DNA from 3 places in the Pseudomonas sp. Pme6b genome. Region 3 is predicted to be linked to each of the others. Evidence: predicted binding sites of a transcription regulator. Region 3 holds the regulator's gene; each other region holds the start of a gene.
The links. Region 3 encodes FliA, which starts transcription of late flagellar genes. Its sites were predicted from a motif close to CTAAAGTTTNNNNNNNNNNNGCCGNTAA; they were not measured.
Positions count from the first base shown of each region.

Region 1: the regulator FliA is predicted to act here: its motif matches at 2,365-2,392, upstream of AC4ANE_RS21025 (methyl-accepting chemotaxis protein).
Region 2: the regulator FliA is predicted to act here: its motif matches at 7,940-7,967, upstream of AC4ANE_RS13005 (methyl-accepting chemotaxis protein).

Region 1 is NZ_CM176704.1:4,628,603-4,639,140, forward strand. It holds gene AC4ANE_RS21015 (CheR family methyltransferase) at 1-41, opposite strand, end outside; gene AC4ANE_RS21020 (chemotaxis protein CheW) at 38-574, opposite strand; gene AC4ANE_RS21025 (methyl-accepting chemotaxis protein) at 583-2,205, opposite strand; gene AC4ANE_RS21030 (NEL-type E3 ubiquitin ligase domain-containing protein) at 2,496-8,465, shown strand; gene AC4ANE_RS21035 (tellurite resistance TerB family protein) at 8,523-9,269, opposite strand; gene AC4ANE_RS21040 (hybrid sensor histidine kinase/response regulator) at 9,558-10,538, shown strand, end outside.
Region 2 is NZ_CM176704.1:2,862,842-2,873,379, reverse strand. It holds gene AC4ANE_RS13035 (DUF6531 domain-containing protein) at 400-1,740, opposite strand; gene AC4ANE_RS13030 (hypothetical protein) at 2,082-2,369, opposite strand; partial or broken gene AC4ANE_RS13025 (RHS repeat-associated core domain-containing protein) at 2,797-4,047, opposite strand; partial or broken gene AC4ANE_RS13020 (chemotaxis protein) at 4,040-4,427, opposite strand; gene AC4ANE_RS13015 (general secretion pathway protein GspK) at 4,513-5,235, opposite strand; gene AC4ANE_RS13010 (type II secretion system protein) at 5,232-5,654, opposite strand; gene AC4ANE_RS13005 (methyl-accepting chemotaxis protein) at 5,843-7,804, opposite strand; gene poxB (ubiquinone-dependent pyruvate dehydrogenase) at 8,177-9,895, opposite strand; gene mrdA (penicillin-binding protein 2) at 10,047-10,538, opposite strand, start outside.
Region 3 is NZ_CM176704.1:4,028,237-4,038,774, reverse strand. It holds gene flhA (flagellar biosynthesis protein FlhA) at 1-2,005, shown strand, start outside; gene flhF (flagellar biosynthesis GTPase FlhF) at 2,017-3,345, shown strand; gene fleN (flagellar synthesis regulator FleN) at 3,461-4,294, shown strand; gene fliA (RNA polymerase sigma factor FliA) at 4,291-5,031, shown strand; gene AC4ANE_RS18235 (chemotaxis response regulator CheY) at 5,284-5,658, shown strand; gene AC4ANE_RS18230 (protein phosphatase CheZ) at 5,678-6,463, shown strand; gene AC4ANE_RS18225 (chemotaxis protein CheA) at 6,497-8,785, shown strand; gene AC4ANE_RS18220 (protein-glutamate methylesterase/protein-glutamine glutaminase) at 8,836-9,999, shown strand; gene AC4ANE_RS18215 (flagellar motor protein) at 9,999-10,538, shown strand, end outside.

The DNA.
Region 1 (10,538 bases), 600 kb from region 3:
TCCTTGAGGAAGCTGAAGAAGCGTGAATCGTCGACCTTCATGGCGCGTCCTCAAGCAGTTCGAGGTCGATTGGCGGCACCGGGTACAACAACTCGCGAACCGGCTCGCTCAACAGTTCCTGAACGTGAATCCATTGCAGCAGCCCCTGCTCATCCTCCCGAACCGGCCCCAGGTAAGGTGACAGGCGATTGTCCAGCCCGTACGCCTTGAACTGTGACACCGGGCAACGCAGCGTTTCGGTGGCCTGCTCCAGAATCAGCCCGAGTAATTGCGCCGGGTGCGCGTCGTCGTGCCGATAATGCACCAGAACCATGCGGGTGCTGGTGCGCAAGCGCGCTGGCTGACCGGAGTTCAGTGCACTGATGTCAATCACCGGCACGATCTCGCCGCGATGGGCAAAGATCCCCGCCACCCAGTGCGGAGCCTGGGCAATTGCCTTGAGTTTCACGCGAGGCAGGATCTCGGCAATCTCTGTCGCGTCCAGTGCATAGCGGTCTTCGCCGATGCAAAACAGCAGAAAGAGTTTGCTGGTGGTCAGTGGCGTGCCGTTGCGCCTCGGCGATTGATCCGTCATTGGAGTGTTCAGACCTTGAATCGCGAAACGCCACCGCGCAGCCCGACCGCGACCTGACTCAACTCGTCGATGGCGAAACTGGCTTGACGCAGAGATTCGACAGTCTGGCTGCTGGCATCCGCCAGTTGCACCAGCGCCTGATTGATCTGTTCGGCACCGGTAGCCTGAGCCTGCATACCTTCATTGACCATCAGCACACGGGGCGCCAACGCCTGTACCTGCTGAATGATCTGCGACAACTGCTCGCCGACCTGAGTGACCTCGAACATGCCACGGCGCACTTCTTCGGAAAACTTGTCCATGCCCATAACGCCTGCGGAAACCGCCGACTGGATTTCCTGCACCATTTGTTCAATGTCATAGGTGGCGACAGCGGTCTGGTCGGCGAGGCGCCGCACTTCGGTGGCGACCACCGCGAAACCACGGCCGTACTCACCCGCCTTCTCGGCCTCGATGGCCGCGTTAAGCGACAGCAGGTTGGTCTGGTCGGCCACCTTGACGATGGTAACGACGACCTGATTGATGTTGCCGGCCTTCTCGTTGAGGATCGCCAGTTTGGCGTTGACCAGATTGGCAGCGCCCATCACCTGATGCATGGTGTCTTCCATGCGTGCCAGCCCCTGCTGGCCGGAACCGGCGAGAATCGACGCCTGGTCTGCTGCGGAGGTGACTTCGGTCATGGTTCGCACCAGGTCGCGCGAGGTGGCAGCAATTTCCCGCGAGGTCGCGCCGATCTCGGTGGTGGTTGCCGCGGTCTCGGTAGCGGTGGCCTGCTGCTGGCGGGAAGTCGCAGCGATTTCAGTGACAGAAGTCGTTACCTGCACCGAAGAACGCTGGGCCTGCGCAACCAGCGCAGTCAGCTCGGTCATCATGTCGTTGAAGCCGGTTTCGACCGCATTGAACTCGTCCTTGCGGGACAGGTTCAGGCGGGTGCTCAGATCTCCGGTACGCATGATGTCCAGAATCCGCACGATCAGTTGCATCGGTGCCATGATCGAACGCATCAGCAGCAGCCCGCAGGCCGCAGCCGCCAGCACTGCCACCAGCAGCGACAGGATCATGCTGATCTTGGCAGCCAGCACGGCGTTGACAATGTTGGCGGTGGCCTGATCAGCCAGCTGTTTATTGGCCACGATGAGATCATTGAGCTGCTTGCGGCCCGTGAGCCAGACCGGGTTCACTTCGCCATAGAATTCGGCGCGCGCGCCTGCGTAGTCGCCGCTATCGTACTTGCCGTGAACATCGGCGAGCATGCGCGAATAGGTTTCGCGGCGCTTTTCGAAAAGCGCGAAGCTGTCTCTGTCTGCATCATCGAAGATGGACTTCTTGTAGCCGTTCATCTGTGCCTGCAGGTTTTCGTCAAACCCCTGAAACTGGTCCTTTTCCTGCTTGGTCAGCGCACGCCCCTGCCCTTCGGCAATCAGCTCCAGGGTGCGGATGTAACTTTCGCCCCATGCGCTGCGCACCAGCGTGCTGTAGTAGACACCGGGTAACGCATCAAGACGGACATCTTCCTCGCTGGACTCGATGGACAACAGTCGTGAATAAGATACAACGACCATCAACAGCATGATTGCGATGATGACGGCGAAACTCGCCAGAATCCGTTGGCGCAAGGTCCAGTTCTTCACAGTCAGCCCTCAAGAGTTCAACGACGGCATCGGGCCGTGTTCAAGAAGCGGACCGACGAGCGGTCCAAGCGGCGTGAGTATAGCCCAGCCGTCAACCGGTACACGGGGAATGAAAAACCAAATCATGGCACCTGCTCATTAACCCGCTTTCCTGCCTTCTTGTCGGCACTTGCCACCACTACTTGAACACAACACGTCAGGAACCTGTGCAGCCGATAAATAGTTAGCACTTGCCGGCCTGACCTCAAACGTAAGCTTTGTCGCCTGCTCACTCACGACAAGGCACTTCAATGCTGGACCAAACTTCGCCGGGCAAGGCACCTGCCGCCCCGCATGTGCAACTTATAAAAGATAAATCACCCCGATGGCTGCTTGACGCAGAACCGTCAACCCATGCAACTCTGCGCAAAACCTCCGGACGCCCCTTGCAATGGCTGACGAGCGCGCGCACGTCCAGCCCGGAGCAAGTCGATAAACTTCAGCAGCTCTATGCCGAGCATCGCCAGAATGAACAAAAGGTTCGTCCGACGCTTGATCGCCTCTCGACACTGGAAGACTTCGCGACCCCTCTTCTGACGGCGGCGATCAAGGACCGCTTCGGTCTGGACGTCGACGTCGCCCGGACCTGGCTGTTTCACGCCAGCCGGGCCAGGGTCGACCAGTCGTTCCAGGCGGCATCCCGAGACCCCATCACTCAAGCCAACATTGCCTTGAGGGCCGCCTGTCAGAGCCTGCTCAAGGCTGCGCTGCAGAATTTCGAAAAGTGGGAAACCGCGCCTGGCGCGATGGATTCGGACTCGGGCATAGAGGCTCAGGTGTTTTCCGCCTTTGAAATCATCGGTCAACAGATCGCCGGCCAGTCCTTGCCGATATCTGCGACCGGGTTCGCAGCGATGTGCCGCGAGCTGGACCTGGGCGGTAAATACCAGACCCACCTGGAGTCCGTCTTCAATGCACCTTCGACACCCGAAGAAACGGCGGACGCTGCGGCATCCAGGCTGCGCAAGGACTTCCTGAAACTTCAGTCATCGTCCATCCGGCTTCAACTGCAGATTGCCTCCCTGCAGGAACTTGTCAGCCCGCCATTGCAGGGCGCGTTACTGGATATTCTCGACAGCAAGCAAAACGTCCGACTTGATAACAGGCCGGTCAACTGCAGCGTGCTGTGCCTGGGGGATGTCGAACTTGACGGCCCGTTCGTTATTGGCAAAGACCGCGACATGGCAACTCAGGCAGAAAAAATTGTCGTCTACATTCCAGACGATCCGGTTGCGCCATTGAAGGAATACGACTCGGTCGAGGCGTTTATAAACTCGTTGCGCGACCGGATGTTCATCGATGGATATCTGAATTTTTTCATGCGTTTCATACCGGCGCGCCATCGAAGTGCCTTGTTTGAAAAGCTGTCCGAGCGTCTGCACCCCAAAGTCAAGAAAGGGGGGTTCTTCGAGCGCCAGTGGCTGGAACGTGAAGCGGACCGAAACGCCCGGCTGGACCTGAGAGAGACTCCTCTGCAAGGCCCCTTGCCGGAGGCCCTGTACGATCGCAAACGTGCAGCGTTGAAGGAAAATGCGCTGTTTCATGGCGTGCCAACGGCGGCGCAGGACCAGAAAACTGTCGACGAGCGTGTGCAGTACTTTAAGGACAAAGCCTTCGACGTCTTGAACATCGCCGCTTTTGTCGTTCCGGTACTGGGCGAAGTGATGATGGCCGTCACAGCCATTCAGTTGGCCCATGAAGTCTATGAGGGCATAGAAAGCTGGGCCAAGGACGAAAAACAGCAGGCGCTCACCTACCTGTTCGACGTGGTGGAGAATATTGCCCTGATGTCGGCCCTTGGCGCTGCGGCGACGGGCTCAGCAGGCATACCTGCGATACAGGTGCCCGAGTTCGTAAACGGCCTCAAACCCGTGGAATTACCGAGTGGAATGACTCGTCTCTGGAAACCGGACCTGACACCCTTTAGCCATGACATCGTGCTGCCAAAGGGTCTGCTGCCCAACGCCACAGGCCTGTATACATGGCAAGGCAAGCAGTGGCTGCCACTTGAAGGACGCACCTATTCGGTGAGCCCTGCCCCGACCGGCGATGGTTATCTGATAGAGCACCCAGCCAACCCGCACGGCTATCAACCCGCCCTGCGCCACAACGGCGCGGGAGCATGGCTGCATGAACTTGATCGCCCGCTGGAGATGGAAGGCCTGTCGCTGTTCCGACGGTTGGGGTATTCCAGCGAAGCGTTTTCCGACAGCGCAGCCAGACGCATCCTGAAGGTCAGCAATACGCCTGAATCCGTGATGCGCCAGGCACTGGCTGATCAGCTCCGCCCACCGGCCTTGCTCGAAGACACAGCGCGCCGTTTCAGGCTGGATCAGGAAATTGATCGTTTCATAGAGCAGATGGAAGCCAACGATGCAGACGCAGCAGCGCCCCTCCAACTTGAACTGCTGAGCCATGACCCTGGCTGGCCGAACAATCGCGCTCTGGTGCTGGTGGATGCCCAAGGCAACACGCTCCATCGGTTCGTTGCGGCGCAGCAGTCTGGCGCTGCTGCCCCCCTCGACATGCATATTCGTGCCGATCAGCCAGATGCCCTGCGCCAGGTCCTGGAAAAACTGAACAACATCGAAATCCGGACTCTGCTCAACGAAGAGTTCGGTGCGGGTCAGCCGGGCATCGCACCGCGGCTGATCGCTTTACGCGCACAATTGGTGGCGCGTGCCCGGACAACCAGAGCCTGGTTGTTCGAATCACGTTACCGCGCCCTGAAAGTCGCTGATACGGACGGCGCGCAAACCCTCCAGCAGGCGTTTGCCGGCCTGCCGCCGCTGGTTGTCGAGGAATTGGCCAGCCACGCCTCGCCAGCCGAGCGGCTACAACTCACTACAGAGCGCCGCGTACCCTTACGCATGGCCGAAGAAGCCAGTGCCTATTTGCAGCAAGTACGGCTGGCACGAGCCTATGAGGGCCTTTACCTGACCTCGGTATCCAGCGCAGATACCGATTGCCTTGCCCTGCACAGCCTTGAAGCCCTTGCGCAATGGCCTTCTCAGGTCAGGTTGGAGGTGCACAATCGCTTCTTTGGCGGCCAACTGCTCTACAGTATCGGGGCTCAGGAGGCTCCCGTTCGCAAGGTGCTGTTCAAAGATGGCAATCGTTATGAGACCCGTGACGCTGACGATCAGCACCTGCACGGGCTGGACGATCTGTATTCATCCGTACTTCACGCCCTGCCCGATGCCGAGCGCAGCCAATTGGGTTTTGCCCATACCGGCCAGGGGCAGGCGCTGGAGGCTCTGATTCAGAAAAACCCTCTGCCTCGCCAGACTCTCGCGCCACTGCTGAACATGCAGGCGCTCAAACCCGGCTCCAAGTCCCCCATGCGTCTGGCCGATGGCCGCCTTGGTTATCCCTTGAGCGGTAATGGCAGAACCGACTGGCATATGACCGATGAAAGTCTGCTGGACAAGATCCGTTTGCTGGAACTGGAAGACGCGTTCCCCGAAGACATTCTCAGCCGCCTGCGCCACACAGGCAGGGATAATCGGGCTATCGATGAACGACTCAACAGCCTGCTGGGCGAGCAAATCATGCTGCGGGAAAGTCTTGACGCCTGGACCTTTGAAGTCGTGGCAATGCCCCCCATGAGTCAGGCGCATATCGATAGCCGGGCGCGTATCAGCGAGGCGATCTGGAACCACTGGCGCATCAATAACCTGCCTGAAATCGGACGAACGCTTGAGCCACTGTATCTGCAGCAGGTATCCCTGACTGACTTCCCACGACACCTACCAGATTTTGTATACGCGCGGGTGAGCGGACTCTATCTGGAGAATATCTCGATCGAACCCCGAGTTCGCCCGGGCGCAGAGCTTTCAACACCGGTAGCCACGGATCTACCCAGACAGTTGACCAACAGCTTCGAACTTGGACACTTTCTGCAACGCTTCCCCCACACGCGCTCACTCATTCTGGTCGGCGAACCCGGCGCCGGTGCGGATCCGCAGCTATCGGCCTTCCTCAACCTGCCCCAGCAAGTGTCCAGTGTGCTGCCGCAACTTACTGAACTGGGACTGATAAACCAGAGCATTTTTCTGGATCAGGCGCAGATGGACCACTTGCGCGATATGCCTGATCTCAGGTCGCTGAACCTCAGCGGCAACCGGCTGGTCAGCTTGCTGCCGATGGACCTTGGCTGGCTGCATCTTGACCGGTTGATACTGGAGCGAGTCGGCATGCACCGCTGGCCTTCCTGGCTGACGGACATAATCCCGAACAATATTCGTGAGCTGTCGGTGGCTCATAACAACCTGACCGAACTGCCGGACTGGATCCTCGACAATCCCCTCAACCCCGAGCATCAGACCCTGATCGATTTGCGCGGCAACAGCCTGTCCAGGCATACGGTGATGCACGCACGCATCAACGAGGCTGTACCCGACTGTTCGTTTCGCTTCCTGATGGACACGCCGCTGGCTGTGCAAGCCGCTATAAACATGCAATTGCGCGAAGGTGCCAAATTATCTGCCGCGCTTGATCAGTGGACACACGCCTCAAATTCGCTGGCCATTACGAGTGAACGGACCATCGAAGCCCGCCGCGAGATCGGCAGGATACTGACTGATCACTGGCGAGCGTTCAGCCTGGGGCAAATCCACCGTCCACTGCGCCTGGAAAACCTTTCGCTGGCCGACTTTCCCCGCCAGCTGCCGGAGTTCTTCTATCGTCAGATACGCTATCTGCGCCTGAGCAGAGTCACGGCTACGGGATCTGATCTGGACCAGTTGCTGCGCCGTATGACTGATCTGAACTCACTGGAAATGAACGGGCATGTCGCACCGCTGCTGCAACTGCCTCCGGCGCTGCTTGAACTTCGATCACTTCGTTCGCTATTGCTGATTGACCAGGGAATGGTGATCGAGCAAAAGCACATCGATTTCTTCAGCCGCATTCCGACGCTTGCAAGGCTGGAACTGGATGGCAACCGGATGGGTGCGATCAGCGATCTGTCTGCCCTTAGCAATACCGCGCTCAACTGGCTATCACTCAATAACGTCGGATTAACCGAATGGCCGACCTGGGTGAATGACATGATTCCAGCACATCTGGGGACGCTCCTGCTGGAGGGCAATCTGATTACTGACTTGCCGGAGCATATTCTGGCCAATCCCGGCAGCGAATCTGCGCACACGGAAATAAGCTTGCTGAACAACCCGCTTTCCGAAGACAGCATGCGTCGAGCACACTTTTCAGAAAGCTATGGACGCTCTTTCACCTTTGACATGGACCTGCCACCCGAACTCGCAGCGATGGACTGGACGGAGCAGCATGATTCGGACTCATCGATATCAGACTACGAGTCAGAAGACAGTCGGGCATCGACTCCAGAGCCAGTGACTGCCGAACCCTGGCTGGACGACAGCAGCCCGCTCATCGCCGCGCGGCGTGCGCTCTGGGAGCAACTGGAGATCAGCGACCACAACCGAAGGCTATTGGACCTGATCGGTTCGCTGCGCCACAGTGCCGACTATCGCAATACGGCCAACCGGGCAGCACTGCAGGAGCGCGTCTGGCGAGTACTCGGCGCGGTGAGTCAGGACCCTCAACTGGGAATGACCCTGAGTGCTATCGCCGAAGAACCACTCAGGCTGTTCCGTGACAACAACACCTGCCCGGACGGCATCCTGCTGGAGTTCAACCAGATGGAGGTGATGGTGTTCATTCGTCAGTCACTGCACGATGTTGTGCCGGAGCAGCGAGGTGCACTGCTGTACAGGCTGACAACCCGCCTTTATCGCCTGTCCGAACTGGATGCTGCTGCCCGAGAGCAGACCGGGAGCCGCGATGAAGCTGAAGTCCGTCTGGCGTATCGCATACACTGGGCAAGCGCGCTGGACCTGCCCGTACCACCGGAAGGCATGTTGTATCAGGCCCACGCCGCCATCAGGCCGGGTGAGTTCGATACAGCCCTGCTTCGCGTGCAGTCCGGAGAACAAGGCGAACCATTCCTGCGCTTCGCCGAGCAGCAGGATTACTGGATCAACTATCTGCGCGAAACCTATGCTGGACGGTTCGATGCACTCGAACGTATTTACAGGACTGACCTGACCCGACTCACCGACGAATTCGAACAGCGCAACATCAGCCTGGACAATCCGGAATACGAAAAACGCATTCGCGAATTCGAAGCCAGCTTCAAGGCACAGCAAACAATGCTGATAAGGGAGCTGACCAACGCCGAGGGGCTGGAGCATCATTGATGGCATGGGCCGCCTGACGCACAGTGCGCCAGGCGGCCCGGCAGCGGACGTGGCTGCTTACTCGGCGCCCCGCACCTGTGCTTCCAGTTCGGACTTGAGACCGGGCTCCAGTTTCAACTGGCGCGCCAGCTCATCGAGATAGGCGCGCTCCATGAAATGCTCTTCATCCACCAGCATGACACTGGCAATATACATTTCCGCCGCCATTTCAGGCGTGGTCGCGGCGCGAGCCACTTCTGCCGGGTCCAGCGGTTTGTTCAGCTCGGCCTGAAGCCATTGCTGAAGCGCCTGATCGCTGTTCAATTTGCTGAACTCGCCCTCGATCAGTTCTCGCTCACGCTCATCCACATGACCATCGGCTTTTGCAGCGGCGACCAGGGCACGCAGGATGGCCTGGCTGTGCTGCTCGGCTTCAGCCTCGGGCAAGCGATCAATGGTTTGCGGCTCACGCTGACCAACGAGGCCCTGACTGGACTGCCAGTTGTTATAGGCCTTATAGGCCAGTACGCCCAATGCCGCCAAGCCTCCGTAAGTCAGCACCTTACCGCCCATACTGCGCGACCGTTTGCCGCGCAGAAGGCTCATGGCACCTGCAGCCAGCGCACCGCCACCGGCGCCGGACAGCAGACCGCCAAGACCGCTCTGGGAGGTCCCTTGGCCTTTACCGCCGCCGAGCAGGCTGCCCAGACCATTGATCAATGAATCGCTGCCCGAAGACTGCTTGCCGGATTTGCCGTTAGCCTTGTCCTGCAACATGCTTTGTCCGGATTTGAGCAACTGATCGAGTAAGCCACGCGTATTCACAGAAAGCCTCCTACAAGGTTTGTCACATGAGTGATTGACCAATAAGTTGACAGGAAGTCACTGACTCAAGATTCCCGGTGTGCTTCCGGATGTTACGATTCCCGACCAGCCCCATTCATCCAATCATTCCCGATATCAGCGAAACACGTGCAACGCGCGGCTCTGATAAGGGGTCAATAGTGGAGCAGTCGGTACGAAAAGCAGTTAAAAAGACTGCTCGTCCAGATCGATCAACCTTAAGTACACCCATATGAACGCAAGACGCATACCGTCAGGAGCTTGCCTGAAGTGATATCGCCCACTGGTTTCCCGACAGCTAACGGCACGGCTGCCGGGATTATCCGATCAAAGGACTGGAGCCAGACACCACTCGGACCCATCGAGCATTGGCCGGTATCGCTGAAAAACACCCTGAATCTGATTCTGAATTCGCCGGAATCGATGTATCTGCTCTGGGGACCGGAGCTGGTGTTTTTCCATAATGATGCTTATACCCCCATCCTCGGCCCGCGTAAGGATAACGCCATTGGCGCGCTTATTCCGGACCTCTGGGCTGATGTGTGGGATCAGGTCGCGCCACTGGTCATCGATGCATACGCCGGCAAGCCGTGCCATTACAAGGACATGCCGCTGAGCATGGCGCGCTATGGTGAGGTCGAGCAGACATGGTGGTCATTCTCCTTCTCGCCGGTGATCGACGAGCAAGGGATGATCGTTGGCATGTTTTGCATCACCAACGAAACCACCGAGCATGTCCTCAGTCAGCAAGCGTTGCAGGACAGTGAGCGCGAACGCCTGAAACTGATCGAGGATCTGGTAAATCTGGAACGGCGGCAGACCGCCAGGCTGGCACAGCGGACCCTGGAGCTGGATACATTCTGGGAGATTTCCCCGGATCCGCTGGCGATACTCGATTTCAACGGCATTTTCCTGCGGGTGAACCCAGCCTGGACAGTACTGCTGGGCCACACTGAACAAGAGCTGCTGGGCAGCTCGATCATGAGCCTGCTGCATCCCGATGATGTGCGTAATACCGAGGATGCCCTGAAACACACCATCAATCATGTTTTGCCGCTGTTCGAGAATCGCTACCGGCATGTGGACGGGACCTATCACTGGTTCGGCTGGACCGCTGCGCCAGGCAATGGAATCATTTTTGCGCTGGGCAAGCATCTGACCCACGAGAAAGATCGCATCGAAGCATTGCGTATTGCCGAAGAAGCACTGATTCAAGCGCAGAAAATGGAAGCGGTCGGGCAGTTGACCGGC
Region 2 (10,538 bases), 1.2 Mb from region 3:
CTTATCGACGACAAATGCCAGTTCAGCTCCATCAATCTGCCTTGTGGGCAGCCTACATCCGGGAACATCTCGACGGCTTGCCGAGCCTGTTCAGTACACTTTTGCAGCGCTCCCGATCGGGGAGACAGCTGCATAATGCAAAAGGAAAACGGGTACGTCAACGATTATGTAGTGATTATTTTTAGTCACTACATAATCGTATGCGGGGCGGGGGGTTAGGTGAAATGGTGACTGGAGGGTCATGATTGGGGTCGACGATTATCGTGCCAATGCGCGTTGGCGTGCAGTTCTGGGCGCTCTGCGTCCGCCAAGCTTCATGATCAGCTCTACCTGAGCGCCGCCCGCTTGAAATACCCTTCGCAACCTACAAATTCCCGACAGCGCGCACATAGAATAAAACTACCGAGCGACAGACTGCCGACTGATTTCTCTCCCTTGGTCATCATAACGATAAGAAGTGATCCGCTGGTCATCGACAGTTTTGACAGGTAGAAATCGCGCTGGGTCCCACTCCGTTGTAATGGTACGAGCGACTGGTGTGCCACTTGCTTCGGTACGACTGACCTCAAGACCGCGATCATCGTAGGTGTAGGTAGTCACCAGGCCTTTCGCATCGGTCTTGGTCAGCATCAGACCGCGCTCGTCATACGTATAGGTGGAGTTGCTAGCAGGGCAATTTGCAGATGGCTCGCCTTCAACGGATATGACACGCTTGATGCCACCGATCTGTTGATAATGATAAATGGTGGTTTTGCCCAATTCGTTTGTGACCGTGCTGGAGCCGTCTGTGTTGTAAGCAACCTGAGTGAGGCCTGCACCATCGCTGTGCTGGCTACTGACTGCTCTCCCCTTCTCGTCGTAGGACCACGTTGCAAACCGGCCCCCGCGCTCGTCTGTGATGCCAGTGAGCAAACCAGTGTTTCGGGGGTCTTCGTAATGGTAATGCCTGCGGGCTGTCACTCCATTCTGAACACGCTCTACCTCAGTCAGATGAAGATTGGCATCGTACTTATAGTTGATGATTACTCCCTCAGAGCTGAAACTCAAAGGCTGATGTCTTGCGTCCTCCGTAAACGTCAATACTTGACCATTTAATGCAATGACTTTCACCTCCCGACCAGCGTAGGCCAGCGTGTATTGAATACTACCGGCCTCAGTTACCGACGTTAACCGACCTGCAAGGTCAAATTGATAAACTGTATTAGCTGGGCTCCTGTACTCCCATCCAGCCTCCAGCCTGACCAGACTACGATTGCCAGAATCATCGACGTACACGCCTTCAGACAACTTATAGAAAATGGCTTTTCCGTCCGCACTAACGAAACTTACATACTCACTTTCACTGGTTATATTTAAGTGAGCGGAATAACTATGCCTCCAAGAGCCATCCAGGCTATTGTAGAATCGCCCAAAAGCCAGACCCGATGAATGAACGTAATCTTTTTCATACTCGAACTTGTTACCCGATGCAGGCAAGATAGGGTTACCCACCCAGTCATTTTTTGCGGGCAAACCTTGCATTTTATCTACGCCGCACGTTCCAGTTGTGGGATTGTATTCGAGGCCATTAGCACAGCCATCACCAACCCGAAAAACAGTATAGTTTTCAGTAGAATAAAGCACGCTAAGGTCCGGCTTCATCCTAAAAGAAAACCGGCACCCCGCAACAGCCTTTACAGAATAATTAACAGGGTAATAAATATTAGCAATCGATATAGTATTTTCCTCGACTATAGTCATACTAAACTCTAGCTGTCGCAACACAGTGTCTCGACATGCTGCTTCAGCCGGCGGAAAAAAATTTATATTTTTAAAAGTCCACTGATATTCATCTGCAGCCGCGTCCGACGCTGCGACGCTGCGACGCTGCGACGCTGCGACGCTGCGACGCTGCGACGCTGCGACGCTGCGACAAGAAAAATAATGCTTATATACAACTTAAAACCCGTGATGCATCCTTTTTTATTATATCCACGCTCTGAAAAACTAAAATAATTATAGCAAAACCAACAACCAGCACAAAGGCAGTTAGCGCATTTAAATCTGCAGACACAGTAAAACGCAGCCATAAAAACTGACGATCAAAATAAACTTAGACGTGAAATTATCGCATCGAGTTCAATCAGCGAACTGTCTATCAATTTTTTCTCATCTACAGTCAAATGACGCCCAGCATCAAGAGTAACTCCATTTATTTCTTCCATCAAAGAAATCAGCGGAAATACAGCTTCTGCCCATTCTTCGGAATCGATTATCGCCCTAACACCTTCAACCCCTTGAATAAGACTATTTAAATTGAGCACACCGTCACGGTAATCGCTCACAAGACGATGCAATACAGAGACTTGGCGATCAAGAAACTCATTCATCATTAGATCCTTACTTAGGGATAACGTTGATTACTCTACCACCGCTGTTAGTGACTACCGTGACGCCGTTCGAACCAACGTGGACGGTAGTTCCTGGAGTATTACCCGAAGATGACTTACCATTCTGGATTGCATCTTCAACTGCTGACGGGGGCACACCTCGCCCCTGCATACGATCCAACGCATGTCCTGAGTATTCGCGGCCATCTATTTCAGTAGGCTCATTTGTACCAGACTCAACATCAATAGGACTTCCTCGTTGACCCGTCGGGGTACTTGCATCCTTGTCGCCACTATTGGGGAATTCTTCTGCAAAAAACCCTCCCAACAGGGCTCCCGTTACAGCGGTGCCTATGGCAGCACAAGCAGAAGCCGCTGCTTCTGCCGTAGCTGTACACGCTGCCCAACCGATACCAGGAACGAAACACAGTGCTAAAGGATTGAGTCCTTTAGGGTCGGTATATTTCAGCGGGTTGCCAAGCACGTATCCGAAGGTGTTGAGCCCACCACCCAACCCAATCGGGTCACTCTGCACATAACGCCCGGTATCCGGATTGTAATCCCGATAATAGTTATAGCTTAGCTGCGTTTGTGCATCGTAAATCTGTCCCGGAAACCGCAGCGCGATGCTTGTAGCCTTGCCATCACCGTCCACATCCTCCTCGGGTGAGCCGACACCATACGCATCGCTGTTCCATCGCCACAGCAGTGCCTGGGTGCTGTCTGTCGCCAGTCTTGGCGTGTTCAGGTGATCGACATGCAGGTAGATCAGTTTGCTGCTGCTTACCTCGCCCAGCGTGGAGAAGTTGGCCGTCAACTGTGCCAGTGGCATGTTGTCCAGCCAGAACCAGTATTGACCGCTGGTTTTCTGGCCGTTTCCGTCATAGAAGGTTTGGCCGATCAGTTTGCCGTTTGGATCATACAGGTAGGTGGTTGTACCCGCCAACGCCTGGCTTCCCATCACGTAAGCGCGCTTGATGATTCGTTGGCCTAACGCGTTGTACTTGTAGTCGGCAATTTTGTAGATGTTTGCCTGATAAACCTCGCTCAGACGGCCTTGGCTGTCGTAGGTGAATCGACGGCCATTGATCTGCGTGTGGTTACCCGCAGCGTCCACAGGCAGTGTGGAGCCATTGATGCTGGTAAGCCGGTTACTGTCTCTGGCATAGTTTAACGACTGAGTCTCAGTGGCATCGCTTGTGGTCAGATTGGTGGTGGTACGCTGAGTCCTGTTGCCTGTGGCGTCGAAGCTGTAAGCCTTTTTGACGCTGTTGGTTTGCTCCTGAGTCAGACGGCCCAGCGCATCATATTCATACTGGACCGCGCCCCACAGGCTGGTGGCCGTTTCGGAAATGTTGCTGTCAGCGTCGTAACGATAAGTCGTCTGCCAGTTACCGACCTGCTGCTGGGTCAGTTGATAATCCTGGTCATAGGTTCTCGACAGCAGGATACCGTTGCCCCAGGTCAGCGAATTGACTGGGCCGAATGGCTGGTAGGAAATGTTGCTTGCCAGTGTCGCCGTCTTGTTGCCAATTGCCAGCTTGACGCCTGTTACCTGTGCCGCGCTATTGCGGGTGTAGGTCAGGTTGATACTTGATGGATAGCCGATTTGCACCAGATTACGGGCAGCGTCATAACCGTAATTCAGCGTTTCGTAATAGTCGCCGCTGTTAACGCCCCACCAGCCCCTGCTGCTCAGCAAACCTGGCCAGTTCACGACTCCTGACTGCTGTCTGCTCTGCACCGGCACTCACCTTAATGACCAGTGAGTTGATGTCATTAACGTTGCGGTGGATCTCTATCGGCCACCAGGCTTTGCTCTTCAGCGGCCGAAGCGACCTGAATATTGCGGTCACTGATGTTCGCGATGCCTTCGGCGATTTCTTCCAGCAGTTCGCCAGCGCGTACGACGTTGCTGGCACCCTCCTGCGCAATGCCCAGGGTTTCCTGCATGGACGCGGCAGCGCGTTCGGAGCAGAACTGCAAGTTGGTCTGATCGGCGACGCCTCGGATGACACCCAATACCGAGGAAATGGCGTTGCTCTCGCCCTTGAGCTCGTCACAGCCTCAGGCAGATATTGCTGGGGCCAAGGCTCTTGCTTAGCCTGCGTCCATAGATATGACGCTCTGCTGCAATCCTGCCTCACTCCTCCCACCGCAACACCGTATAGGCCTTGCCTCGCCCCTCCATCGAATTCAACAACACCGTCACCTGCAGCCGCGCCATAGACCCCTCTGCCCTCTGCGCGCGGCTCTCGATCACCAGCACCTCCCCAGGATCGACGCCCACCGCGTTTCCTGTTGGCAGATTGAGTGCCATGCGCATCAGCGGGCTTGCGAAGGCCGGATCAGGTCGGTCGAAGCCGCTCCACAGCGTGATTTCAGGCAACAGCCTGCTGTACAGCGCTTGCGTCATGCTCGGCAGTTGCCGAACTTCTTCAAGCAAGCGAAATGGCGGCTGGCCGTGATTTCGCCGAACTTCGAGTTCACCGGCTATTTGACTGGCTTGCGCCTGACTCGCGCCGCACGCCATTGCCAGACGGGAAAAGTCTTCCGCTTGAGCGTTGTTCAGGTAGAGCTTGCCGTTCTCGCTGTGCAGGCTGACGTAGAGCTGCGTGTCGTCGAATTTCAGGGCTATTTCACGTGCGTCGGCGACCCACTTTTTGCGCTGCACAGGGTCAGCCAGGGCCTGCACCGCCAGCTCGACGCCAACCTCTGCGGCCAGCAGTGCCTGGCTGTGCTGGCGAAGATGCAGCGCCTGGCGATTTTCCAGTTGCACCCAGCCGGCCAGTGACCCCAGCAGCAGGCTGAGCAAGGCCATGACCCAAAGCACCACCAGCAATGCAATGCCACGCTGCGGCATCATGCACACACGCCATCGTTGGGGATTAACAGGTGCACCTGATCAGTCGCCGGACGCAGTCTCAAGGTACTGAAACGCGCCTGATGCCGGGCGTCGCTTACCGTCAGGTCCAGGCGAAACAGGCGCAGTTGGCCTTGACGTGTCGGTTGCCGGGCGACGCTCAGTTGCCAGTTGATACCGCCACCCAGACTGCCCTGGCGGATACCGTCAGCCAACGGCCCTACTGCTTCCTGATCCATCACGCTCATGGCGGCTTCGGTCAGGCGGTCGCTCTGCTCGGCCTGCGACAGGGAATGCACACTCTGGCCGAAGGCGACCAGCAGGACCGTGCTGCAAATGGCCATAAGGGTCAATGCGGCAAGCATCTCCAGCAAAGTGAACCCACGCTGGTGGCGTGCGGCGTCGGCTCGGCTCTCACACATGCGGTTCAGCCTCGGGGTCGCGGTAGGGCCCTTCAGGACGATGCTATTTTCTTTGAGTTCCGAAAGTATGCCGAGCCAAGCCGTCGCACAAGAACTGCCACTCGAATTCCTGCCGCCCGACAACCACTACAAAAAAGCCCGAGAGCTAACGCTCCCAGGCCTCTGAACACCCAACAACCCCCTTATCGTCAGCTCACTTTAAACCGTCCCACCAGCCCCTGCTGCTGCTCAGCAAGCCTGGCCAGTTCACGACTCGTGACCGCTGTCTGCTCGGCACCGGCACTCACCTGGATGACCAGCGAGTTGATGTCGTCGACGTTGCGGTGGATCTCTTCGGCCACCAGGCTTTGCTCTTCAGCGGCCGAAGCGACCTGGATGTTGCGGTCGCTGATGGTCGCGATGCCTTCGGCGATCTCTTCCAGCAGTTCACCAGCGCGTACGACGTTGCTGGCACCCTCCTGCGCCTTGCCCAGGGTTTCCTGCATCGACGCTGCTGCGCGTTCCGAGCCGGACTGCAGGTTGGCGATCATTTTCTGGATGCTGACGGTAGAGTCCTGAGTCTTCTTGGCCAGATTGCGTACTTCGTCGGCAACCACCGCAAAACCACGCCCCTGCTCGCCGGCACGTGCAGCCTCGATGGCTGCGTTGAGCGCCAGCAGGTTGGTCTGGTCGGCGACGCCACGAATGACATCGAGCACCGAGGAGATCGAGTTGCTCTCGCCCTTGAGCTCGTCGATGATCCGCGAAGTCTCTTCAGCCTGCACCGAGAGCTCCTGAATCAGGCCGATGGTGTTGTCGATTTCGGTCTTGCCCTGCACGGTGCTGTTGTTGACGCGTTGCGACATCTCGGCCGCGTCGGTGGTGCTGCGCGCTACATCCTTTACCGTGGCGCTCATCTCGCTGATGGCAGTAGCGACCTGATCGGTACCCTGGCGTTGTTGCGCCACGTTCTGATTGGTTTGCAACGCCACTGCGGAGGACTGCTCGGCAGCGGTGGCAACCTGCGCCGTGGCGCTGCCGATTTCGCTGATAACCTCACTGATCTGATGCGCCATGTTGTCAAGATTGCGTGAGATCTCGCCAAACTCATCCTTGCCGATATAGCCGGTCCGCGCGGTCAGGTCGCGGGTGGAAAGTGCCATCAATGTGCGGTTCACATCGACAACTGCGACCTTGATGTTGCGGATGATGACCGACGCCAGCCACAGCACTACGATCAGCATCAGGACGACAGTAGCAACCGCCACATACAGGCTGCTTTGAGCAGAGCTGCGCGCATCCGTTGCCAGGCCGACCACGTTCTGGCCAAGCTCTGCTTCTACCTGAGCCATCATGTCGATACGTACGGTGGCAAGGTTGAACCAGTCTTCCGGATTGACGTTGAGCGGATCACCCATCGGGGTATCGAAACCCAGGCGTTGCAAGCGCGCCACTTCCAGCGAGCCCGGCTGCTGCATGACGTCATTGAGTTTGGTCTTGAATACTTCAGGGGACCAGCGTTGAAACGCTTCGAGGTAACCGGAGAACTCTCCGAGGTTACGACTGAAGCGTGACAACAGGGGCGCGTCAAAGCGGTTCTGGTTGAATGCCTGGACCAGCAGCACGCGCTCGCGACCGGCACGTTCCTTCATGTCGATGAACTGGTTGAGCGAACTCAGGCCACGCAGTATTTGCGGATCTTCGATACTCGCCTCCAGCGAATAGGAGAACCCGACAAGTGTTTTGATAACGTCGGTGAAGCGCGTAGAGGACTCGGTGTTGTTGATCCCCAGCGTATCGATCTTGAGGCGCAACGCAGTCAGGTCATCCAGTGCACGGTAGACTTTGTCCGGACCGGGAATACCGTCGGTCGACTGGGCACGCATCTCGCTTATCGCCTTGTCGGTTTCCTGACGGAAGGTCTTCAATTTGTCCTGCATGGGCTTGCCGCCGCTGCCCAGAAACACGCCGCTGGCACCGCGCTCGCGCTGGATGGTAGTGACCACGTTGCTCAGTTTCTGTGCAACTGCGGTGGCTGTTACTGCTCGCCTCATGTCACCGAGGTTTTCGCTTTTGTCAGCGACGAACAAACCTGCAAAGGCCAGGAAGCCCAATAGGGGGAATATTAAAATAAGCAGCAGTTTCATACTCAAAGGAGCATTTCTAAGCATTGCAGACCTCATGACGTGCAGACTTTTCTATAAAGGCTATCCAGGGCGTAACGTTCTGTATTCGTCGACGTTTTTTTGTCGCCAGGGACTATTGGTTTATCAGCCTGCCGTAGCCGGTCTTGCTTCCGTATCACTGTCTCGGCTGCCTTCCGGGAAGCTTTACCCACTATTTGGATTTGTTAATTCAAATAGCGAACTTGATAAAGCAGAGGGCGTGAGAAGTTTGGATCCGCAAAGAAATGACCGCCTGGGGCGGTCATGATGAGAAGATAAATATAAAACACCGAGAGCGTCACCTGTAACAGCGATGACAATCTCGATAGAGAGAAGTTGCAACTTTTTTCTATTAAACCCATACGTTTTTATAATTGATTAACGCAGGTTGGTTTTCGCCAGCTCCAGCACCTCACTGCCCCGCCCGCTCATGATCGCGCGCATCATGTACAGGCTGAAGCCCTTGGCCTGGGCCAGCTTGATTTTCGGCGGGATGCCCAGCTCCTGCTTGGCAGTGACCACGTCGATCAGCACCGGACCGGGATGATCGAACGCCTTGCGCAAGGCGGCAGGCAACTCTTCGGCATCCTCGACACGCAGGCCGAGAATGCCTGCGCCCAAGGCAATCCCGGCGAAATTGGTTTCATGCAGGTCGGTGCCGTGCGGCACGTAGCCACTGGCTTTCATTTCCATATCGACAAAGCCCAGCGAGCTGTTGTTGAACACCACCATTTTGATCGGCAGGTTCAGTTGGCGGATGCTCAGCAGATCTCCCAACAACATCGACAGGCCACCATCGCCACACAACGCCACCACCTGACGATCCGGATGTTCGGCCTTGGCCCCCAGAGCTTGTGGCAAAGCGTTGGCCATCGAGCCGTGGTTGAACGAGCCGAGCAGACTGCGCTTGCCGTTCATGTGCAGGTAGCGTGCGGCCCACAGCGTTGGCGTGCCTACATCGACGGTAAAGATTGCATCAGCGTCCGCTTGCTCGTCGACCAATCGAGTGAGGTATTGCGGGTGAATAGGCGTGCCGTCTGGCGTAGGCGTGGCCAGTTCGTCCAGCTCTTCACGGGCCTTGGCGTAGTGCTTGAGGGCCTTGTCGAGGAAGCGGCGGTCGGCGTGCGGCTTGAGTTTTGGCTGCAATGCGTCGAGGGTTTCCCGTACCCCGCCGACCAGACCGAGCGCCACCGGCGTGCGGCGACCCAACTGTGTAGGGTCGAGGTCGATCTGGATGATGTTGGCTTTTTCCGGGTAGAAATTCCGATATGGGAAGCTGCTGCCGAGAATCACCAGCGTGTCGCAGGACAGCATGGCGTGATAGCCGGAGCTGAAGCCGATCAGGCCGGTCATGCCGACGTCGAACGGGTTGTCGTATTCAACGTGCTGCTTGCCACGCAAGGCATGAACAATGGGGGCGCCCAGCGTATCGGCCAGTGCAAGAATCTGCTCGTGAGCACCTGCACAGCCTGCACCGCACAGCAAGGTCACGGCTTTCGAGTCGTTGAGCATGTCGGCCATCGACTGCAAGTCGTTGTCTGCCGGGACGACAGCTGGCGGCGTGGGCTCAATCCATTTCGCTGCTACATCAGGGGATTCGCTGAGCGCTACATCGCCGGGCAAGACGATGACGGCAACACCTTTCTGGCTGATCGCCGCGCGCATGGCACGTTCCAGCACACGGGGGAATTGCTCGGGGTTGCTGACCAGTTCGACGAAGTGGCTGCACTCCTTGAACAGCTCCTGCGGGTGGGTTTCCTGAAAGTAATCCAGGCCGATTTCCGAGGAAGGAATGTGCGCAGCAATTGCCAGCACCGGCACGCGGTTGCGATGGCAGTCGTACAGGCCATTGATCAGGTGCAGGTTGCCCGGTCCGCAGCTGCCTGCACAGACCGCCAGCTTGCCGCTGGATGCCGCCTGGGCACCGGCGGCGAAGGCTGCGACTTCTTCATGACGGGTGTGCATCCAGCGAATCGAATCGGTGCGTTCCAGGCTGTCGGTCAGGCCGTTGAGGCTGTCACCGGACACCCCCCAGATGTGGGAAACACCTGCCGCTGCGAGGGTTTGCGCAAGATGGTCGGCGATGGTCTTGGACATTAGGGGTTCCTTGTCGAGGCAATAATGAATTCGGTAAAACGCGCGCAGCGCTCTGCTACGCCTGTTGTGGTCGACCCGATGAATTCTCGACAGTTCAGAAAACCTGAGCCCTGTTCAGGGCTCGGTCAGACAGTTTGCATTGGCAAACAATTCAGGCGTGCGGGTTGCCCGGCGCCTTGGCAGGGACTGCGTATTGCGGTTTGAGCTTGCCCTCGCTGTCGAGCAGCCAGGCATCGAGAATTTCCCGGACCACAGGACCCGCGACTCGACCGCCCGCTTCGCCGTTCTCGATGGTCACCGACACCACGATCTTCGGATGATCGGCTGGCGCGAAGCCGACGAACAAGGCGTTGTCACGGTTACGCTCCAGCGTCTTCAGACGGTTGTAACGCTCACCCTGCTTGATCGCCACCACCTGCGCCGTACCGCTTTTGCCAGCGATGCGGTACTGCGCGCCCTTGGCGGCATCGCGCGCAATGCCGCGCGGATCGTGCATGACCATCTGCATGCCGGTGTTGACCTGATTCCATTCATTGGGATCGCGCAGCACGATGTTTGGCATCGGGTGCTCATCAAGCGGCACGTCGTGGCCTACTTCCATCGCCAGGTGCGGTCGATGCCAGACGCCTTTGCTGGCAATCAG
Region 3 (10,538 bases):
CCTGCTGGACGTGTTCTTCACGTTCAACATTGCACTGTCCATCGTCGTGTTGCTGGTGTGTGTTTACGCTCTGCGGCCGCTGGACTTCTCGGTGTTTCCAACCATTCTGCTGGTCGCTACGCTGTTGCGTCTGGCACTGAACGTTGCTTCCACGCGAGTGGTCATGCTTCACGGTCAGGACGGTCACGCCGCTGCGGGCAAGGTGATTCAGGCCTTCGGTGAGGTGGTGATCGGTGGTAACTATGTTGTCGGTATCGTGGTGTTCGCGATTCTGATGATCATCAACTTCGTAGTAATCACCAAAGGTGCCGGCCGTATTTCCGAGGTCAGCGCGCGTTTCACCCTCGACGCGATGCCAGGCAAACAGATGGCAATCGACGCCGACCTCAACGCCGGTCTCATCGATCAGCCAGAAGCCAAGCGCCGCCGTGCTGAAGTCGCTCAGGAAGCCGAGTTCTACGGTTCCATGGACGGTGCCAGCAAATTCGTGCGCGGCGATGCAATTGCCGGTTTGCTGATTCTGTTCATCAACCTGATCGGCGGCATGCTGGTCGGTATTCTGCAACACAACATGACATTCGCTGATGCAGGCCGCGTTTATACCCTGCTGACCATCGGTGACGGTTTGGTGGCGCAATTGCCATCACTGCTTTTGTCCACTGCCGCAGCGATCATGGTGACCCGCGCTTCCGGTTCGGAAGAGATGGGCAAGCTGATCAATCGTCAGATGTTCGCCTCGCCCAAGGCACTGGCAGTTTCCGCTGCGATCATGATCGTAATGGGGCTGGTGCCGGGCATGCCGCACTTCTCCTTCATCAGCCTCGGCCTGGTGGCTGCGGGTGGTGCGTATCTGCTCTGGAAGAAAGAGAACCAGGTGAAAGTCGAGGCGCTGGCCGAAGTGCAACGCCAACAGGACCTGCTGCCTTCGCCGACCCGTGTTCAGGACGCCAAGGAGCTGGGTTGGGATGACGTCACCCCTATCGACATCATCGGCCTGGAAGTGGGTTATCGCCTGATTCCGCTGGTGGACCGCAATCAGGGTGGTCAACTGCTGGCGCGTATCAAGGGCGTGCGCAAGAAGCTGTCGCAAGAGCTGGGCTTCCTGATGCCGACCGTACACATCCGTGACAACCTTGATCTGGCACCCAGCGCCTACCGTCTGACGCTGATGGGCGTGATTCTGGCCGAGGCCGAGATTTATCCGGATCGCGAGCTGGCGATCAACCCCGGTCAAGTGTTCGGCACCCTGAACGGCATCACCGCCAGAGACCCGGCGTTTGGTCTGGAGGCCGTTTGGATCGAAATCAGCCAGCGCAGCCAGGCGCAGTCGCTGGGTTATACCGTGGTGGACGCCAGTACTGTGGTGGCAACCCACTTGAACCAGATTCTCTACAAGCACTCTCATGAACTGATTGGTCACGAAGAAGTCCAGCAGTTGATGCAATTGCTGGCCAAAAGCTCGCCCAAACTGGCTGAAGAGCTGGTCCCTGGTGTGCTGTCCCTGTCCTCGTTGCTCAACGTGCTGCAAGCGCTTCTGGCTGAGCATGTACCTGTGCGTGATATTCGCAGCATTGCAGAAGCTATCGCCAACAACGCCGGCAAGAGTCAAGATACCGCCGCTTTGGTGGCTGCCGTGCGAGTGGGTCTGAGCCGCGCAATCGTCCAAAGCATTGTAGGTGTTGAGCCGGAGCTGCCTGTTATCACTCTGGAACCAAGGTTGGAACAGATATTGCTCAATAGTTTGCAGAAGGCTGGTCAGGGTCAGGAAGAAGGCGTTCTTCTTGAGCCAAGCATGGCTGAGAAGCTCCAGCGTTCGTTGATTGAGGCCGCCCAGCGTCAGGAGATGCAAGGGTTGCCGGTAATTCTTCTGGTAGCAGGGCCTGTCCGGGCGATGCTGTCACGATTTGGACGATTGGCTGTACCGAACATGCATGTTCTGGCGTATCAGGAAATTCCGGACAACAAGCAAGTAACCATCGTAGCGACTGTCGGGCCGAACGGCTGAGGTAGTGAGTCATGCAAGTTAAGCGATTTTTCGCCGCCGATATGCGTCAAGCCATGAAACTGGTTCGCGATGAGCTGGGCGCCGAGGCGGCCATCATCGGTAACCGGCGCATTGCCGGTGGCGTAGAGCTGACTGCCGCTCTGGATTACAAGCTGTCCGCCCTGGCACCGCGTGTGCCGAACATGGAGCTCGAAGACGAGCTGCGCAAGACCCAGTCGCGCATCGTCTCTGCTCAGGCCGAATTGAACAACCGCAGCGACAGTGACGCGTCGATCAATCTTCAGCTGTTTTCCGGCAAACCGGTCAGCGCTGTCGATACGCACATCGAGCCGACGCTCGAAGAGCCGCCACGACCATTCGCGTACACGCCGCCTGCGCCCGCAGAGCCTGCTGTCGGCCAGCGCGCCTATGATTCGATGCGCTCCGAATTGAACGGCTTGCGCGAGCTGCTGGAAGTCCAGCTTGGCTCCCTGGCCTGGAACCAGCTGCAGGGCAGTCGTCCGCAGCAGGCCAATCTGTGGCGCCGCCTGCAACGTGTCGGTTTGTCCGGCCCGCTGTCGCGCGATCTGCTGTCGATGATCCCGGAGATTGACGAGCCTCGTCAGGCCTGGCGCATGTTGCTGGCCCATTTGGCGCGCATGATTGCCGTGCCGGACATCGAGCCGCTAGAAGAGGGTGGAGTCATTGCCATGGTCGGGCCTGCCGGCATGGGCAAGACCACCACGCTGGCCAAGCTGGCGGCACGTTACGTGTTGAAGTACGGTCCGCAGAATATCGCTCTGGTCAGCATGGACAGTTTCCGCATCGGCGCACAGGAGCAGCTCAAGACCCTTGGGCGCATCCTCAACGTGCCGGTTACCCATGTCGATCCTGGCCAGTCGCTGGTCCAGGCGCTGGAGCCGCTGCTGCGCAAGCGCGTGGTGTTGATCGATACCGCCGGGCTGCAAGCCAGCGATCCCGCGCTGCGCATGCAACTGGAAAGTCTGGCAGGGCGTGGCATCAAGTCGCGTAACTACCTGGTACTGGCGACCACCAGCCAGAAGCAGGTGCTGACCGCTGCTTATCACAGTTACAAGCGTTGTGGCCTGGCCGGATGCATTCTGACCAAGCTTGATGAAACAGCCAGCCTTGGCGAAGTCCTGAGCCTGGCGATCAGTCATGAATTACCTGTGGCCTACCTCACGGACGGACCCCGTATTCCTGACGACCTGCACACCCCGCGTCGTCATCAACTGGTGAGCCGTGCGGTGAGTGTGCAGATGCAGGATGAGCCGAGCGAGGAAGCGATGGCTGATATGTTTGCTGACCTCTATCACACCCCTGGCAAGAGAGTGGGTTAAGTGATGGATATTATTGGAATGTCCCTGCGTCAACGGTCTGCCATGCGGTGTTCATTTGCGAACGTGCAGCCCTCGATGTGGTTTCGGTCTACGCAAGACAAGGTAAAGAAATAACATGGGCAGCATGCATCCCGTACAGGTTATCGCGGTGACCGGTGGCAAAGGTGGCGTCGGTAAGACTAACGTGTCAGTGAATCTTTCACTGGCCCTTGCCGAGCTTGGCCGTCGTGTCATGCTGCTGGACGCCGATCTGGGTCTGGCCAATGTCGACGTTCTGCTTGGGCTGACGCCTAAACGTACACTTGCCGATGTGATAGAGGGCCGTTGCGAGTTGCGCGACGTTCTGTTGCAGGGGCCGGGTGGGGTGCGTATCGTGCCTGCCGCCTCTGGCACCCAGAGCATGGTGCATCTGTCCCCGGCCCAGCATGCGGGTCTGATCCAGGCGTTCAGCGAGATTGGCGACAACCTTGATGTGCTGGTGATTGACACGGCTGCCGGTATCGGCGAATCGGTGGTCAGCTTCGTGCGCGCCGCTCAGGAAGTGTTGCTGGTGGTGTGCGACGAGCCCACGTCGATCACCGATGCCTACGCCCTGATCAAACTGCTCAACCGCGACTACGGCATGAACCGCTTCCGTGTGCTGGCCAACATGGCGCAGAGCCCGCAGGAAGGGCGCAACCTGTTCGCCAAACTCACCAAAGTGACGGACCGTTTTCTTGATGTCGCGCTGCAGTATGTAGGTGCCGTGCCGTACGACGAGTGCGTGCGCAAGGCCGTACAGAAACAGCGCGCCGTCTACGAAGCATTCCCGCGATCCAAATGTGCGCTGGCGTTCAAGGCCATTGCCCAGAAGGTTGATACCTGGCCGCTGCCAGCCAACCCGCGGGGTCATCTCGAGTTCTTCGTTGAGCGACTCGTTCACCAGACCAGTGCAGGGCCTGTGCAATGACTGCGAGCGGCTACCAGATGTACAGCAAGGCTTCCCGTAATTCGCAATACGAGTTGATCGAGCGTTATGCGCCATTGGTCAAGCGTATCGCTTATCATCTGCTGGCGCGCTTGCCGGCCAGCGTGCAGGTCGAGGATCTGATCCAGGCTGGCATGATCGGTCTGCTTGAAGTCTCCACCAAATATGATTCAACCAAAGGTGCGAGTTTCGAGACCTACGCCGGCATTCGCATTCGTGGTGCGATGCTGGATGAAGTGCGCAAGGGCGACTGGGCACCACGCTCAGTGCACCGCAATACCCGAATGGTCAGTGACGCAATTCGTGCAATTGAAGCTAAAACCGGCCGTGACGCTAAAGATCACGAGGTTGCGGCCGAACTCCAGTTGAGTCTTGATGATTATTACGGGATTTTGAATGACACCTTGGGCAGCCGCCTCTTCAGTTTCGACGACCTGCTTCAGGACGGCGATCACGAAGGGCTGCATGAGGATGGCGCAAGCGGTTCGCTTGAGCCGTCGCGCGACCTGGAAGACGAGCGCTTCCAGGCAGCGTTGGCCGATGCAATTGCCAATTTGCCAGAGCGTGAGCGTCTGGTGTTGGCGCTGTACTACGACGAAGAGCTGAACCTCAAGGAAATCGGAGAGGTTCTTGGGGTCAGCGAATCTCGGGTCAGTCAGTTACACAGCCAGTGCGCAGCTCGTTTGCGGGGGCGTTTGGGGGAGTGGCGAGCGCGTTGACGGCAGTGCGCGACGTTTGTCGTGCGTTGTCTGCATGCCGGCTGTGCAAAGCGTTACGTGGTAGCAGGATAGACGAGGCAAGGGCCTGTCGGGCAATGTCTCGATGGGCTTTAGTCGCAGTCTTGACTGTCGTTGTGCCAAGCCCGTCGTCGTTTCGTATAGCTGGGGGTGTGCTGTGCCAGTATTGAGTGAACAGCGTGTTCAGGTGCTGAACGCGTTAAAGACTGCTTGGAGGTCGAATTGGACAAGAACATGAAAATCCTCATCGTTGATGACTTCTCAACGATGCGGCGGATCATCAAGAATCTGTTGCGTGATCTGGGATTTACCAACACATCTGAAGCGGATGACGGTCTGACCGCATTGCCGATGCTGCAGAGCGGTGCCTTTGACTTTCTGGTGACGGACTGGAACATGCCTGGCATGACCGGTATCGACTTGTTGCGTCAGGTCCGTGCGGACGAGCGTCTCAAGAGCCTTCCTGTACTGATGGTTACTGCCGAAGCGAAGCGTGAGCAGATCATTGAAGCTGCCCAGGCCGGGGTGAACGGTTATGTAGTCAAGCCATTCACGGCTCAAGCGCTTAAAGAGAAGATCGAAAAGATCTTTGAACGCGTCAATAGCTGATGCATGCCGCGAGGGCGCTATGGATAACAATGATTCGATGGCCGACTTTGAGTCGACCTTAAAGAGACACGCGCAGGAACTCGTCACCAGCCTTGAAAAGGGCCGCTTCGGTGACGCTGTGCAGCTGATCCATGAACTCAACCAGACACGCGACCGCGGCCTTTATCAGGAAGTGGGCAAGCTGACTCGTGAGCTGCACAGTGCAATCGTCAACTTTCATATTGATCCGCACATGCCTCAAGCCGAGGAAGTGTCGCAGATCACCGACGCGACCGAACGCCTGTCGTATGTGGTGAGGCTGACCGAGAATGCGGCCAACCGCACTATGGACCTGGTCGAGGAAAGCACACCGCTCATGAGCGGTCTGAGCTCCGATGCCAAGGCATTGAGTGACGACTGGGGGCGTTTCATGCGCCGCGAAATCGGTGCTGAAGAATTCCGTGAGCTGGCCAAGCGGGTCGATGGTTTTCTGACGCGCACCGAGCAGGAGGCAGATAGGGTTTCCGGGCATCTCAACGATATTTTGCTTGCCCAGGATTACCAGGACCTTACGGGGCAGGTTATCAAGCGCGTGACGCAATTGGTTACGGAAGTCGAGAGCAATCTGCTCAAACTGGTGCTCATGGCCAGCCATGTCGATCGCTTCGCAGGCATCGAACATGACGAAGAATCCATCCTTGCTGAAAAAGATCCTAAAAAACATCTCGCCAAGGGTGAAGGTCCGCAGATTCATGCCGATAAACGTGAAGACGTCGTATCCGGACAGGATGATGTAGACGATCTGCTATCGAGCCTCGGCTTCTAAGATCTGTTGACGGTTAATTTTAGGGAGCACCCCATGAGCTTCGGCGCCGATGAAGAAATCCTTCAGGATTTTCTGGTAGAGGCCGGCGAAATTCTGGAGCAGTTGTCAGAGCAATTGGTCGAGCTGGAAAGCCGACCGGATGATGCTGATCTGCTCAATGCAATTTTTCGCGGTTTTCACACTGTAAAAGGGGGCGCCGGCTTCCTCCAGCTCCATGAGCTGGTGGAGTGCTGCCACATCGCCGAAAACGTGTTCGACATTCTTCGCAAGGGTGAGCGTCGCGTTGATTCCGAACTGATGGATGTGGTCCTGGAAGCTCTGGACACCGTCAACAGCATGTTCGGTCAGGTACGTGAACGGACTGACGTAACTGCGGCGACGCCAGAACTGCTGGCTGCGCTTTCGCGACTGGCCGAGCCACAATCTGCCGACGAAGTCGCAGCGCCCGAGCCCGAGCCGGTGGTTGAAGCCGAGGCTCCGGCTCCGGTTGCCGAGCAAGCGGCCAGCGATGACATTACCGATGATGAGTTCGAGCAACTGCTCGATTCGCTGCACGGCACCAGTCCGGTGTCTGCGGCACCATCAGCGGCACCTGCGGTTGCGCCAGCTCGCGATGAAATTACCGATCAGGAATTTGAATCCCTGCTTGATCAGTTGCATGGCAAGGGCAAGTTTGCGGCCGATGCTGTAGCCGCTCCAGCCCCGGCACCTGCTGCACAGAGCAAGGGTGCAGCGCCTGCCGGCGATGAAATCACCGACGACGAATTCGAAGCCTTGCTTGATCAACTGCATGGCAAGGGCTCGTTTGACGGTGCCATAGCCGCTACGGCTGCTGCTGCACCTGCACCTGCACCTGCACCTGCACCTGCGGCCGTTGCTGCCAAGGCACCCTCTGCTGCAGCGGCATCGGACGAAATTACCGATCACGAATTTGAAAGCCTGCTCGACGAACTGCATGGCAAAGGCAAGTTCGAGCCTGATGCGGTCGTTGCCAAGGCACCTGCTCCGGCAACTGCCATAGCTGCTGCTCCGCCACCGGCTGCCAAGCCTGCTGCGGCGCCTGCACCTGCGGCAAAGGCCGAGCCCGCCAAGCCTGCTCCAGCACCTGCACGCGCTCCTGCGCCCACTGGTGAAAAGCCGGTTGCGACTGAAGCCGAAACCACGGTTCGTGTGGATACCGCCCGACTGGACGAGATCATGAACATGGTCGGCGAGCTGGTGCTGGTACGTAACCGCCTGGTGCGTCTGGGTCTCAACAGCGGCGATGAAGCCATGTCCAAGGCGGTTTCGAACCTGGATGTGGTCACTGCCGACCTGCAGACCGCGGTCATGAAGACCCGTATGCAGCCGATCAAGAAAGTCTTTGGTCGCTTCCCGCGTCTGGTACGTGACCTGGCTCGCCAGCTCAAGAAAGAGATCAATCTGGAACTGGTCGGCGAAGAAACCGACCTCGACAAGAACCTCGTAGAGGCGCTTGCCGACCCGCTGGTCCACTTGGTGCGCAACGCGGTCGACCACGGTATCGAAACGCCGGAAGAACGCGAAGCCTCGGGCAAGTCCCGCGGCGGCAAGGTAATTCTTTCGGCAGAGCAGGAAGGCGACCATATCCTGCTGTCGATTTCCGATGACGGCAAGGGTATGGACCCCAACGTGTTGCGCTCGATTGCGGTCAAACGTGGTGTCATGGACAAGGATGCAGCCGATCGGTTGAGCGACACCGATTGCTACAACCTGATCTTTGCACCGGGCTTCTCGACCAAGACCGAGATTTCCGATGTGTCAGGTCGCGGTGTGGGCATGGACGTGGTTAAAACCAAGATCTCCCAGCTCAACGGCTCGATCAACATCTACTCGACCAAGGGCCAGGGTTCCAAGATTGTCATCAAGGTCCCGTTGACCCTGGCGATCATGCCGACCCTGATGGTGATGCTGGGCAACCAGGCTTTTGCCTTCCCGTTGGTCAACGTCAACGAAATCTTCCACCTGAACCTGTCCACTACCAACGTGGTTGACGGTCAGGAAGTGGTGATCGTACGTGACAAAGCCTTGCCGCTGTTCTATCTCAAGCGCTGGCTGGTCAGTTCGGCGGCTCATGAAGAGCAGCGAGAAGGGCACGTCGTGATCCTGACGGTCGGCACCCAGCGCATCGGCTTCGTTGTCGATCAACTGGTCGGCCAGGAAGAAGTGGTTATCAAACCGCTGGGCAAGATGCTGCAAGGTACGCCAGGCATGTCGGGCGCCACCATCACCGGTGACGGTCGCATCGCCTTGATTCTCGATGTACCCAGCATGCTCAAGCGTTACGCCGCACGGCGTATCTGAACCCGGGGGTGCGGGCAGCCTGGCTGCCTGCAACACCTATTGGAGTGTTTATGGCAGTCAAGGTCCTGGTGGTGGATGATTCCGGTTTTTTCCGCCGCCGTGTTACGGAAATTCTTTCTTCGGACCCCAACATTGTAGTGGTTGGCACCGCCACCAACGGCAAGGAAGCGATTGAGCAGGCGCTGGCGCTCAAACCTGATGTCATCACCATGGACTACGAAATGCCGATGATGGATGGCATTACGGCAGTTCGTCATATCATGCAGCGTATCCCCACCCCGGTATTGATGTTCTCGTCGCTGACGCACGAAGGTGCGCGCGTGACGCTGGATGCTCTGGACGCCGGTGCCGTGGATTTCCTGCCCAAGAATTTCGAAGATATCTCGCGCAACCCGCAGAAGGTCAAACAACTGCTGTGCGAGAAAATCAACAGCATTTCGCGCAGTAACCGCCGTTCAAGCGGGTTTGGTGCGGCCAGCGCTGCATCGGCGGCTGCACCGGCAGCGCCGACGTCGTCCAGCCGTGCACCTGCGCCCACCACCGCGCCAGCCCGTGCCGTGCCGACGCGCACTGCAGCGCCTGCCACGGCCCCTGCGGCTCATGCTCACCATGCTCCGGCACACCCGACCACCTCAGGCACGCCCAAGCGCAAGGCATACAAACTGGTGGCCATCGGCACCTCAACCGGTGGCCCGGTTGCGTTGCAACGTGTACTTACCCAGTTGCCAGCCAGCTTCCCGGCACCGCTGGTGCTGATTCAACACATGCCTGCGGCCTTCACCAAGGCCTTTGCCGAGCGTCTCGACAAGCTGTGCAAGATCAGCGTCAAGGAAGCAGAGGACGGCGACGTTCTGCGCCCTGGTCTGGCGTTGCTGGCACCGGGCGGCAAGCAGATGATGGTGGATGCGCGCGGTACGGTGAAGATTCTGCCGGGTGACGAGCGCCTGAATTACAAACCTTGTGTAGATATCACCTTTGGCTCTGCCGCCAAGTCCTACGGTGACAAGGTGCTGTCGGTGGTATTGACCGGCATGGGTGCCGATGGCCGTGAGGGCGCGCGCCTGCTCAAGCAGGCGGGCAGTACCGTATGGGCGCAGGACGAAGCGAGCTGCGTCATTTACGGCATGCCGATGGCAATCGTCAAGGCTGAGCTTGCAGATGCGATCTACAGTCTGGATGACATAGGTCGCCACCTGGTAGAGGCCTGTCTCTGATGGATGTACTCAGTCTTATCGGCCTGATCCTGGCGTTTGTCGCGATCATTGGCGGCAACTTTCTTGAAGGCGGACACCTCGGTGCGTTGCTCAATGGCCCGGCAGCCCTGATTGTACTGGGCGGCACACTGGGTGCGTCGCTGTTGCAGTCACCGATGAGCGCGTTCATGCGTGCCATGAAAATCATCCGCTGGATCATTTTCCCGCCTCGTATCGATCTGCCCGGCGGTGTCGACCGGGTGATCGGCTGGAGCATGACCGCCCGCAAGGAAGGCTTGCTCGGTCTGGAAACGGTCGCCGATTCCGAACCTGACAGTTATGCCCGCAAAGGCTTGCAACTGTTGGTCGATGGCGCCGAGCCTGCAGCGATCCGGAGCATTCTTGAAGTGGATTTCATCACTCAGGAAACCCGCGATATTCAGGCTGCCAAGGTATTCGAAAGCATGGGCGGCTATGCGCCGACCGTGGGCATCATCGGTGCGGTAATGGGGCTGATTCACGTCATGGGTAACCTGGCCGACCCGAGCCAACTGGGCAGT